2 regions of the Kyrpidia sp. genome follow, and region 2 is predicted to be linked to the other one. Evidence: predicted binding sites of a transcription regulator. Region 2 holds the regulator's gene; the other holds the start of a gene.

Region 1 (5,939 bases), on a different contig from region 2:
TGCAAATGTTTACTGGCTCCATCCCGATCCCGAAATTTCCCCGTCGCCTCGATGACGATGTCGACGCCGAGATCCCCCCAGGGTAGCTGCAGTGGATCCCGATCGCTCAGCAGCCGGATCTCCCGGCCGTTCACCCACAGGCAACCGTCCCCGGCCTCCACGTCTCCGCGGAATAAACCGTGGACCGAGTCGTACTTCACCAAGTGTGCCAATGTTGCCGCGTCCGCTGTGGCGTTGACGGCCACGATATCCACATCGCTAAATCGCAGTGCCGCCCGCAAAACCATCCGGCCGATTCGTCCAAATCCGTTGATGCCGACTCGAATTGCCATCGACCTGCCTCCCTACCCGCAGATTCCTCCCTTCCATTGTACATGGTTTCACCCGATTGTTCTATACTGTTTTTCATGACCCTTGAAAAAGTATGTCACATTTCCGCGAACATCGGGAAAACCCATCAAAGTCCAGAGCCTGTGATTACGGTTGCGCCCCCCGGAGGATAAACGCCAGCCCCATGATCAGAAACAAGGCGCCGGCCAGCACAAGAGCGATGGATAATTTCTTCAGCATTCCGCATCGACCCCTTTACGGATCTCCAACACCCGAAACGCTTCACCGAGACCCCCGGGGAGAAGGAGTTGTTTGATCGCGCGATTCCGCCGGGCCCGAGGATCAAAGGGCTGGTCCGCTGGGCAATCGGACAATTCCCGGGCAATTCCCGCATCCCACAGAAACTCGCCCAAGGACCCTTCAAAAACCACTTCTCCGCCCACTGCCTGGGCGACCCGCCGTAAGACCGTGAAATTCACATCCGCCGTGATATCCCTCTCCCCCGGCTCGTCCCACCACCGATCGAGACACCGGTGCTGAAAAAATGCCCGCAGGGTACCGTGGGGACGATGCGGTCCATACAGGCGATCCTCGTCATCCCCATAATCGACAATGAGGACCAGCCCTTCCCTCAGCTGTTTAAACACGCGACGAATCCAGGCCGTGGCACCGGGGGCCACCTCGAACCCGCACTCGGGAGGTACCCGCGGGCGCCATTCTTCAAAGGCCCGGCGCCCCTCAGGCGAAGCCGGGCCGTACTTTCGAAGCCACCGACCGTCCGGTCCTAGATCCACCCAGGCCTCCTCCAGCCCCTCCGGGCCCTGCCGTAACAAGTGGGCCGGCATCGCATCCAAAAGCTCGTGGGCGATCACTATACCCCGGTCCAACCTCGGCATCTTCTCGGGCCAATCCACCGCCGCCCCGTAGTTCTCCAATCGGCGGGCCTGGTGCTTTCTCCAGGCCGGGGAGATCTCCACGATGGAATACCGGACACTCCCAACCCCTACCTCCGGCCACGCGGCGAAAATCTGCTCCGCCAGCCGTCCGGTCCCGGCGCCAAACTCCACGATTCGTACGTCCGGCCACCCGTACTGGCGGGCGCGCTGCGCCGCCCAAGCCGCGATGGTCTTTCCGTAAACCGGGTGAACATCCGGGGCGGTGTAAAAGTCCCCAGCCCGCCCAAACACATCATGTTCTCTCATGTAATAACCGCCCGCCGGGTCGTACAGCGCCCACTCCATGAAAGTGAAAGCGGTCATAGGCCCTTTCTGGCGAATCCGCTCGGCCAATCGCTCTTTTAAGGGGACCTGCCCCGAAGAAGCACCGGGTTGCCGGGGCTTTGGATCCGACACCTGGCTCACTGTCGGATCACGTCGTCGATCAGGCCGTATTCCTTCGCTTCATCCGCCGACATAAACCGATCGCGATCGGTATCCTCCTCAATCCGGGACAGGGGCTGACCGGTCCTCTCACTGAGAATTCGGTTTAACTTTTCCCGCACCCGCAGAATTCGATCCGCATGGATCTTGATGTCCACCGCCTGTCCTTGGACCCCGCCCAAGGGTTGGTGAATCATGATTTCGCTGTTGGGCAGAGCCCGCCGTTTTCCCTTCGCTCCAGCTGCCAATAGCACCGCTGCCATGCTCGCCGCCATCCCCACACAGATGGTCGCCACATCCGGACGGATGTACTGCATCGTATCGAGGATCGCCATCCCTGCCGTCACCGATCCCCCGGGGCTGTTAATGTACAGCGACACGTCCTTTTCCGGATCCTCGGCCGCCAAGAAAAGCAGTTGGGCGATCACCGAGTTCGCCACCTGGTCATCGATGGGCGTCCCGAGAAAAATAATCCGGTCTTTCAGAAGACGTGAATAAATATCGTACGATCGTTCCCCGCGACTTGTCTGTTCCACCACAATCGGTACAAAATACATACTTTCCCCTCCTTCATCCACCTTTATCCCCATTATGCCATATCGAACTCCAAAGGTCAAAAATGGTCAAAGAAAAAAGCGCCCCAGTATCCTTTGACCAGGGGCGCTCGTTCAAGCCTGACCCGGGCCCATACCTCGAACAGACTGACGGCAACCGGTCAGCCCTACCGAAACCGGACCCCGAATTTCCCCCGGCTGGTCCGGTACAACTCCACTTCCTTTGGGGGGGTGGGTCCATGAATCCGTTTATCCCCTTCCACCCACATGACGGCGCAGTAGGCTTCGAACTTGCTCTCATACAGTCCTGCCCAGTATATCCAGGACATGTTCCATCCCCTTCGCCGCTTTTCGCTTATTGTGCGATGTCGGCAAAGGGTTTATGCTCTCCCCACTCGCAAGGCGGGTGGCCTAAGCGGGACAGATCCTCACATCCAGACCCGGTCCCCGCCCACGTTTAGGATATTCTCATGACCGAGAACCTGCCCCATGACTTTCATCGCCATGGTGTTGGAACCGTGGGTAAAATACGACCCGCACAGCCGCTGCAGGATCTTCACCTTGTAACCGGCGTCCGTGAGGGCAAACATCGTGGCCAGAATTGTGGTCTCAGAATCCACTCCGGCCAGGTGAACCTCTTCGATTCGAGCTTTCTCCAGGTGGTCCCGCACCTCGGGGTTCAGGGCCGAGTACGTCGTTTTCTCCACCACCACCGCCTTGTCGTGGTGCAACAACAGCGTATCCTCGCCTCGGTTATCTTCGTGCACCCAGTGAGTGAGAATAATGAGATCATATTCGTGGCCATGTTCATCCAGGTACTTTTGGCATAGGGTCTCAATGTAATCCAGGGTGTTCCCCAAAAAATCCTCTTGTACATCGGTGATCAGCAGTGCCTTTTTCATCGCCTCACGCCCTTTCTCCGCGATCGTCAGATTCCGTCCTCATGGTATCATCGGGAAATTCGCTTGTAAATCGCTTCACCAAACCGGCACAGACCAGTCTTCCTACTGCCTGATAATACCCCGACGCCGCTTCAAGTAAACGGTCAATCAACTCTTCGGGACAGCCTGTCGCTTGACAGACCTCCCGCTCTCGATGGAGCAGCGGGCCGAACTCTGTCACTTCCCGCCTGGCGGACTCCGCAATCCGGTCCAACTCCTGCAACGGATACCACTCCCAGCCCTTTGCTCCCTTACCCACAGCGACCTCCCCCCGGCTCCGATCGACTCGTCTGATGCAAGGCTTGTTCGAGCCACGAGGAGAGGATGAGCAGCCGTTCACTGGCCCTACCCGAGGCGAGGAGTCGCTGCCGTTCCATGATGTCCAGCTCCAAGGTTCCAGCCACCAGCCAGGTCAGCCGGGCAGGATCCCGGGGGATGTGCCAAGAGGTCTGATTCTGGGGTCGGCGGGCAGCGTTATAATGGTGAAACTGCGCCCTTACCCGGGCGACCAACGCCTCAATCTCCCGAAACGGCTCTTCCACATCGTAGAGGGGTTGTACCCGGGCGGTAAGACAGGGGCCGTCATAAGCGCTATAAAGAACACGGAACCGTTGGCGGCCGATCACCTTGACCGACATTCTCCCGTCCGCGAATTGAGTGACCTCCTGAATCCAGGCCGTTGTGCCTACCCGATGGGGCACCGCCTCATCGCCGACCTCATCCCCGCTTTGAATTAAGGTCACGCCAAAAGGCACCCTTTGCATCAGACACCACTCGATCATCGTGCGGTATCGCCGTTCAAACACGTGCAAAGCCAGAGTCTGGCGGGGGAAGAGCACGGTGTGTAACGGAAACAGCGGGAGGTCAAACCACTCCAATGGAGAATCCCTCCGTTCATGCCTTTACGGCTCGGATTTTCAACCGGATATGCCGGATCCTTCGCGAAATTTGGGTTGTCCGTCCGCCCCATTCTGCGTATGATGATACATAAGAACGAGTTATCTGCTCGTCGGATGATCCGTAAGGAGGGTGGAGCAATGGTGGCCAAGGAGCATCTGCTTGCATTGAAAAACCGCATCCTCCCCCCCGGGGCCGGTCCGGTCATTGAACTGCTCTCCCAGCACCATCAGCAACTCGAGATGACCTCGATCATCCTGGAGCACGTACCGCTCATCATCATCGGTCGCCACGGCATGATCGCCCGGCTGCCAATCGACGGACGGATCACCAAGCTGAGTCAGCCTCCCGAGATCCTGACGTCTTTGCAGCGATTCTTTGAAGGCGAACAAACTTTGTACGTGTTTATCAACCTGCCCGAAATCCAATTCCCCGCCGCGGTGACGGAAGTCATTCGCGAAGTGGAGGAACGCGTTCAGAAACGGGATGAGTTGATGCGCCAGATCGATGAAGCGCTGGAACGCCGGGACCGGGGAGCCTTTCTTCGCCTCGCGCAAAGCCTTGCCCAGCTGGAACAGTAACCCATCGCCGGGTCAAACCCGGCGTTTTTTGTGCGAACCGCCCTCAGAGACGGCCTATTCCCCCTCTTCCCCCATTTCGGAACCCTCCTGGCGGATGTCGAGCAGATGACCATACCGCTTGACGAACACTTCGGAAATCTCCCGGTGCTCCTGGCCGTTCAGAGGCTCCACCGCCACCTCACCCGGTTCGCCTTCCAGCCGGAAAAACCAGATCATCGGGTTGGTCTCGGCCTTGCGATCGTAATAAGCTCCGTAGCGCCTTCCCCGGTGTTCAAACAGGGCACCCAGAGCCGCCTCCGCCACCTCGTCCTCCTCGTGCACCGACACAAAAAAGACATCCCCAACCTCCGCCAAAACCCTCTCCGTGAATGTCTCGCCCGGATACTCGAGGACAGTGGCCCCGCCGTCATCCCCTTCGTGCAAGACGTAAAGGTCCCTCCGCCCATCCCGGTCGAACTGCCAGAGCACCAGGTGGGCCTCCCCGTAAAAAAATGCGTACGGCCGGGCCTTGGTGAACGTAAACACCACCTTCGTCTCCCCCCGAATCCCCGTACGTGTGAAAACGGCAGCGGCAGGGCTTCCCCCTGCCGACCGCCGTCAACGTTTCCAAGACAGATACTGCTTGCGCACCGCTTCTTCGGTGTTCTCTTTCGTCAAAGACGCGCACATAAACAATAACGCCACAATCGCAGCCGCCGCGGCCACCACCCCGAGCATAACGAATCCGCCTCCTTTTCCAGTACCCTTCCCCCTAAGCATAAAAACAATCCAATGTCCCCGTCAAGTCAAGCCAACACTTTTCCCGGATTTCTACGTTCCGTCGACGTCATCAAATTGTTCCTTCACTCAATCCCATCCGCCTTGCACCCGATATCCACTCCGAATACAATCGAAACGATACGATGATCCTGGGCCAACACGCCGGACGCCCAGACCGTCCAGACGGCTATCCGGGTCCGAAAGCCCAGTCAAGGGGGAACGATCTTGGCTTTAGACGTGAACGAATTATGGGCACAAGCCTACGAACTGGGACTGCTCATCGCCGACTCTTCGGAAATCGAAGCGTACCGCCTGGCGGAGAAAGCCCTGGGCGAGAACGCCGAAGCCCAGGCACTCATGAGGGAACTCCGGGAACAACAAGAACAACTGGACCGCCTCAGGGCTTACGGCTCCGGGGAGCATTTGCGGCCCCTTGAGGAAAGCATCGAGGAGATTCTGAAAGCCCTTGATGCCATCCCCGAGGTCGTAGCGTTCAAG
Region 2 (5,939 bases):
GTTCCCCAGGGGTTGGTTCCGCCGGCTAGAAGCTGTAAGGAGGGGAAACATGGAAGCTTGGCAATCGGTATTGCAGAATTCCTCCATGCTGATCCAGGGACTAGGTTATACCCTGGAGTACTCCTTGTACGCCGTGGTTCTCGGGACAGTTCTGGGCTTGATCTTCGCTCTTTTTCGTCTCTCGGGTAGTCGCATTCTTCGCGCCTTGGGTACGGTATACGTTGATATTTTCCGAGGCACTCCGCTCTTGGTCCAGATCTTTTTCATTTATTTCGGCTTGCCCCAGGTCCTCCCCCTCCACCAATGGTTTGGGGATTTTTACACGTTACTAGCCGGGGCTGCAGCGCTGGCGCTGAATGAAGGCGCTTATATCACCGAGATTATCCGGGCGGGCATATTATCCGTCGATAAAGGCCAGTGGGAGGCCGCGGAGAGCATTGGTATGACGTCGTACCAAAAAATGCGATATATCATTTTGCCCCAAGCGTTCAAACGAATGATTCCGCCCCTTGTCAACCAGTTTATTCAAACGATCAAAGACACGTCTCTGTTGTCGGTCATTTCCATCACGGAGCTCGTTCGAGCAGCACAAAGTGTCATCGTTACCACTTATTTTGCTCTACAGTTCTGGACGGCGGTGGCGGTGTTGTACCTTATAGTTATTCTCCTGCTGACCAAGCTTTCGCAGTATCTGGAGAGGAGGCTGCAGGTTGATCAGCGTTAAAAATCTTCGCAAACAGTTTGGCGACCACGTGGTTTTGCAGGACATTTCCGTGGAAGTGGCGGCTCAAGAGGTTGTGGTCATCATCGGACCATCGGGTTCAGGAAAAAGCACGTTCCTGCGCTGTCTCAATGGTCTAGAAAAACCCACCTCCGGCCACATTGTCATCGCTGGCCACGAGTTGACGGGCCATAAAGCGGACTTGATCGAGATTCGAAAACAAGTCGGCATGGTGTTCCAACGCTTTAACCTGTTTCATCATTTGAACGTTATGGATAACATCACCATTGGCCCGATCAAAGTTCTGGGGAAATCAAAGGCGGAGGCCACGGAATTAGCCGAGGAACTGCTTCGTAAGGTCGGTATTCCTGAAAAGGCTAACGCAATGCCGGACCAGTTGTCGGGCGGACAGCAACAGCGGGTGGCTATCGCCAGGGCTTTGGCCATGAAACCCAAGGTGATGCTGTTTGATGAGCCCACTTCCGCCCTCGATCCGGAAATGGTCGGGGAAGTCCTCGCCGTCATGAAAGACCTGGCCAGGGACGGTATGACCATGGTGGTGGTCACTCATGAGATGGGGTTTGCCAGGGAAGTGGGCGATCGAGTGTTATTCATGGATGGCGGTTATGTCGTGGAGGAAGGCACTCCGGCGGATGTGTTCGACCATCCTCAACAAGAGCGAACCCGGGCTTTTTTGTCCAAGGTTCTGTGACCAGTATTCCGACATCCGCGGGCTGGGGGTGTCTGCCAGCCCGGGAACCATTCTGGTGCGATTCCCAGTCGCGGCCACCTGTCACGTCCTTCCCTTTTTGAGGCCGTTTAAAAACAGATCCGCCATCTGATCCGCAATCTCTTCGGCGGTGTATTTTCCTTCTTCTTTAAACCATCGGTACACCCAGTTACACGACCCCAGGATGGTGAGGGCTGCAATGCGGCTGTCCTTTACGTAGAAAACTCCTGCCGCTACCCCTTCATCAATGATCTGGGTCCAGAGGTTCAGGTAGCGATCGGTTAGATCCCGAATGACCTCATTATGAGGTTCCCCGAGTGAAAAAGCTTCCCGGAGCAGTACTGTGGACATGGAAAGGTACTGGGTGATATACTGCATGTGCGTACGGATTCCCTGGCGGAAGCGCTCTTCCACAGGCAGGTCCGTGTCAATGATCTCCTCCAGCCTGCGCACGAATCCGCTGATGGCCTGGTGGGTGATCTTGAGCAGCAGTTCTTCTTTGCTCGCGATATAGTGGTAAAGACTGCCTTTTTGAAGTCCTACCGCATCGGCGATGTCCTGAACTGATGTAGCATGGTACCCCTTTTGTTCAAACAGCTGGATGGCCGCTGCAGCGATTTCTTCGTACTTATTCCCCGCCATGGTTGGATCTCCCCTACCAATCGTTCGTTTTGTCCCAGTGTACTCAAAAATTCCACTTCTTGCAAGGGGCATGAAGGCCGCTGATCGGACGGATATCTTGAAGTATACAACCCATACTAGAAAAGAAACAGGGTGGATAAAAAATTTTCGCCGCCCTCTTGCATCCTCCCCCAAGAAAAGGTTATAATGAGGCCGAAGGTCAAAGTTAGTCAAAGTCAAACGCCTCCATAGGGCGACTCTGAAGGGGGAGGGTCGATGCGTAATATCACAGATCTGATCGAGCAACATCTAAAATCGATCCTTCAACAGAGCCGTGATGGCGTCGTAGAGATCCAGCGAGGCGAACTCGCCGAACAGTTCAATTGCGTTCCTTCTCAGATTAACTATGTCATTAGCACACGGTTTACTGTGGAACGCGGTTACATTGTTGAATCCAAGCGAGGTGGAGGCGGCTATATCCGCATCCGAAAGTTGGAATTCGGCCAGGAACGGCCCATCCACGACGAGCTCATTCGCCTCATTGGCGAGGAAGTGACACAACGAGAGGCCCACGATATTATCGATCATCTGTTTGAAGATGGATTCGTGACCGAACGGGAGGTGCGCCTGTTGCACGCCGCCGTGTGCCGGGACGTGCTGCGGGGACCGATTCCCTATCGCGATCAATTGCGCGCCAGATTGCTTCGAGCGATGCTGGTGGAGCTTCTGAGAGGGTGAGGATCGTGATTTGTCAACAATGTGGCAAACGGCCTGCCACGGTGCACATGACGAAGATTGTAAACGGCCAGAAATCGGAACGACACCTATGCGAGATTTGTGCCAACGAATCGGGGGAGTTGCAGTTTGTCCCCGGGGCGTTTTCTTTTCCTAACCTACTCGGGAGCTTTTTTAGCGGGGAGGCGGCTCCTGGGGTTCCCCAGGTTCAGACCCTTCGTTGTCCGACTTGTGGCTTGACCTATCAGCAGTTCACCCAGGTGAGCCGTTTCGGTTGTCCAAACTGTTACCAGGCCTTTGATCCAGTCTTGGACCCAATGCTCCGCCGCATCCACGGCAGCACCACTCACACCGGCAAAGTTCCGCGCCGCGGGGGCGGGAAGTTGCGGGTGCGGCGGGAACTGGAGCATCTGAAGGAGCAGTTGCAGGAAAAGGTTCGCTTGGAACAATTCGAAGAAGCGGCTCGCCTACGGGATCAAATCCGGGCTCTCGAGCAACAGCTCGGCGGGTGAACCGAGGGGGGATGTGAGGTGTCATTGGAGGATTTTGTCCATCGGACATCCAGCTATTGGATGCGCGCCGACGGTCCAGAAGATGAGATGGTAATGAGCACAAGGGTCAGGCTGGCTCGGAATCTGGCTGACCTTCCCTTCCCCATGTTGGCCACCGAGGGACAGATGGATGAGGTTTTGGAGCGGGTGAACCGGGCCCTTCGCCATCCGTCGGTCCAGGACTTGGGTCACTTTGAGATGTTGCCGATGAATCGAGTTCATGAGTTAGACCGAGAGGTGTTGATGGAAAAACATTTGATCAGCCCGGACCTCGTGGAACACCCCAGGCGGAGTGCCGTAGTGCTTCGGGACGATGAAATCATCAGCATTATGGTGGGCGAAGAGGACCATTTGCGCATCCAATGCCTTTTCCCCGGGCTACAACTCAAACCTGCCTGGGACATGGCCAGTCGGGTGGATGATGCGCTGGAAGCGACGCTCGATTGGGCATATGATGAAAAAAGAGGATATCTGACTGCCTGCCCCACGAACGTCGGGACGGGAATGCGGGCCTCGGTGATGATGCATTTGCCCGCTCTGGTGATGACCGATCAGATTCGCCGGGTCCTTCATGCCATCTCCCAAGTGGGACTCGCTGTCCGGGGGATTTATGGGGAAGGGACGGAAGCAGTAGGAAATCTCTTTCAGGTGTCGAATCAAATTACTTTAGGACAGTCTGAAGAGGAGATCGTTCACAATCTGTACGGGGTAACCCGACAGCTGATCGAACATGAACGGCGGGCTAGGCAGTTGCTGCTAGAGCAAAACAGGCCCGAGTTAGAGGACCGCATCGGTCGGTCCTACGGCATCCTGCGGTACGCCAAGCGCCTCGATTCTAAAGAAACGATGCAACGATTGTCGGATGTCCGTTTGGGGATCGACCTCGGCATCATCACCGGGGTGCCTAAAGGAATTTTGAAAGAGCTGATGGTGTTAACCCGACCGGCCCTTCTGCAGACTTATGAAGGCCGGGAACTTTCTCCTCAAGAACGCGACGTGCACCGGGCGGCCTTGATTCGAGAGCGGCTGCGTGCGCTGTCCGCCTGAAGGGCGGTGTCACGACGTGATCTGGAGTGGAATTTGGACCCCGCATCATGCGGTTAGTTGGTATAGGACAGGACATACACAAGACGATGGGGGTGTTGACGAATGATGTTCGGACGTTTCACCGAGCGGGCACAAAAAGTATTGGCCCTGGCGCATGAAGAGGCGAGTCGCCTCGGGCATTCGGGAATTGGGACCGAACATATCCTCCTGGGTCTCGTCCGGGAAGGGGACGGAATCGCAGCAAAAGCCCTGATGAGTTTAGGGCTGAGCAGCGAGAAGATTCAGCGGGAAGTGGAGAAGATCATCGGTCGGGGCCCGGGGCAAGGAGCGGCCATGACCTATACTCCCCGGGCGAAGAAAGTGATTGAGCTCTCTATCGATGAGGCTCGGAAGCTGGGCCATAACTATGTGGGGACCGAGCATATTCTGCTGGGCTTGATTCGCGAGGGCGAGGGGGTGGCCGCCCGGGTGCTCAATAACCTCGGGGTGAGCCTTCCCAAAGCCCGGCAGCAAGTCATTCAGTTGCTCGGCGGGGATTCCGCGGAAACGAATCAGGAGAATCAGCAGTCTGCCAATACGCCGACCTTGGACAGCCTCGCCCGGGATTTGACCCAGATGGCGAGGGACGGCAAACTCGACCCGGTGATTGGGCGCAATAAGGAGATCGAGCGGGTCATTCAGGTACTGTCCCGGCGCACGAAGAACAATCCGGTGCTCATCGGCGAGCCGGGAGTCGGCAAAACGGCCATCGCCGAAGGTCTGGCCCAACGCATTGTCGCCAACGAGATTCCCGAGATACTCCGCAACAAGCGGGTTATGGTTCTGGACATGGGAACGGTGGTGGCCGGGACGAAGTACCGGGGGGAATTTGAAGATCGCCTGAAAAAGATCATGGATGAGATTCGCCAAGCTGGAAACGTGATCCTGTTTATTGATGAGCTGCACACCCTCATCGGCGCCGGTGGGGCGGAAGGGGCCATTGATGCGTCCAATATCTTGAAACCAGCTTTGGCCCGAGGCGAATTGCAATGTATCGGCGCCACGACACTGGATGAGTACCGAAAACACATTGAGAAAGATGCGGCCTTGGAACGGCGGTTCCAACCGATCATGGTGGATCAACCGACGCCGGAGGAAGCTATCCAGATTCTTCACGGTCTGCGAGATCGGTATGAAGCCCATCATCGGGTGAAGATCAGTGACGAGGCCCTTGAAGCAGCGGTGCGCCTGTCCGATCGGTATATCAGCGATCGTTACCTTCCGGACAAGGCCATTGATCTGATCGACGAAGCGGCCTCCAGGGTGCGGCTCCGGACCCATACGGCACCGCCGAATCTCAAAGAGCTCGAGGAGCAGCTGGAAGAGGTGCGCAAGGAGAAAGAAGCCGCGGTGCAGAGCCAGGAATTCGAAAAGGCGGCTGCCTTGCGGGATCGGGAACAACGGCTGCGGGAAGAACTCGAGAAACGGAAGCAAGAATGGCAACAAAAGCAAGCCTCCAAGGATTCAGTGGTCACCGAGGAGGATATCGCGGAGA

The links. The regulator CtsR, encoded in region 2, represses protease genes until heat stress. The targets are predictions, from matches to a motif close to ATGGTCAATAAAGGTCAAACA.
Region 1: a site for CtsR is predicted at 2,319-2,339, ahead of clpP (ATP-dependent Clp endopeptidase proteolytic subunit ClpP). Genes of this name have one in related genera too.

Annotation. Positions count from the first base shown of each region.
Region 1 covers NZ_JAILZZ010000048.1:4,189-10,127, reverse strand. The annotation lists gene K6T64_RS13645 (glyceraldehyde-3-phosphate dehydrogenase) at 1-332, opposite strand, end outside; gene K6T64_RS13640 (class I SAM-dependent methyltransferase) at 564-1,691, opposite strand; gene clpP (ATP-dependent Clp endopeptidase proteolytic subunit ClpP) at 1,688-2,266, opposite strand; gene K6T64_RS13630 (hypothetical protein) at 2,431-2,592, opposite strand; gene K6T64_RS13625 (cysteine hydrolase family protein) at 2,692-3,165, opposite strand; gene K6T64_RS13620 (hypothetical protein) at 3,170-3,463, opposite strand; gene K6T64_RS13615 (LON peptidase substrate-binding domain-containing protein) at 3,456-4,082, opposite strand; gene K6T64_RS13610 (IDEAL domain-containing protein) at 4,242-4,682, shown strand; gene K6T64_RS13605 (hypothetical protein) at 4,737-5,210, opposite strand; gene K6T64_RS13600 (YlbF/YmcA family competence regulator) at 5,667-5,939, shown strand, end outside.
Region 2 covers NZ_JAILZZ010000006.1:93,542-99,480, reverse strand. The annotation lists gene K6T64_RS04445 (amino acid ABC transporter permease) at 50-724, shown strand; gene K6T64_RS04440 (amino acid ABC transporter ATP-binding protein) at 711-1,433, shown strand; gene K6T64_RS04435 (TetR/AcrR family transcriptional regulator) at 1,515-2,093, opposite strand; gene K6T64_RS04430 (CtsR family transcriptional regulator) at 2,349-2,810, shown strand; gene K6T64_RS04425 (UvrB/UvrC motif-containing protein) at 2,816-3,319, shown strand; gene mcsB (protein arginine kinase) at 3,338-4,405, shown strand; gene K6T64_RS04415 (ATP-dependent Clp protease ATP-binding subunit) at 4,508-5,939, shown strand, end outside.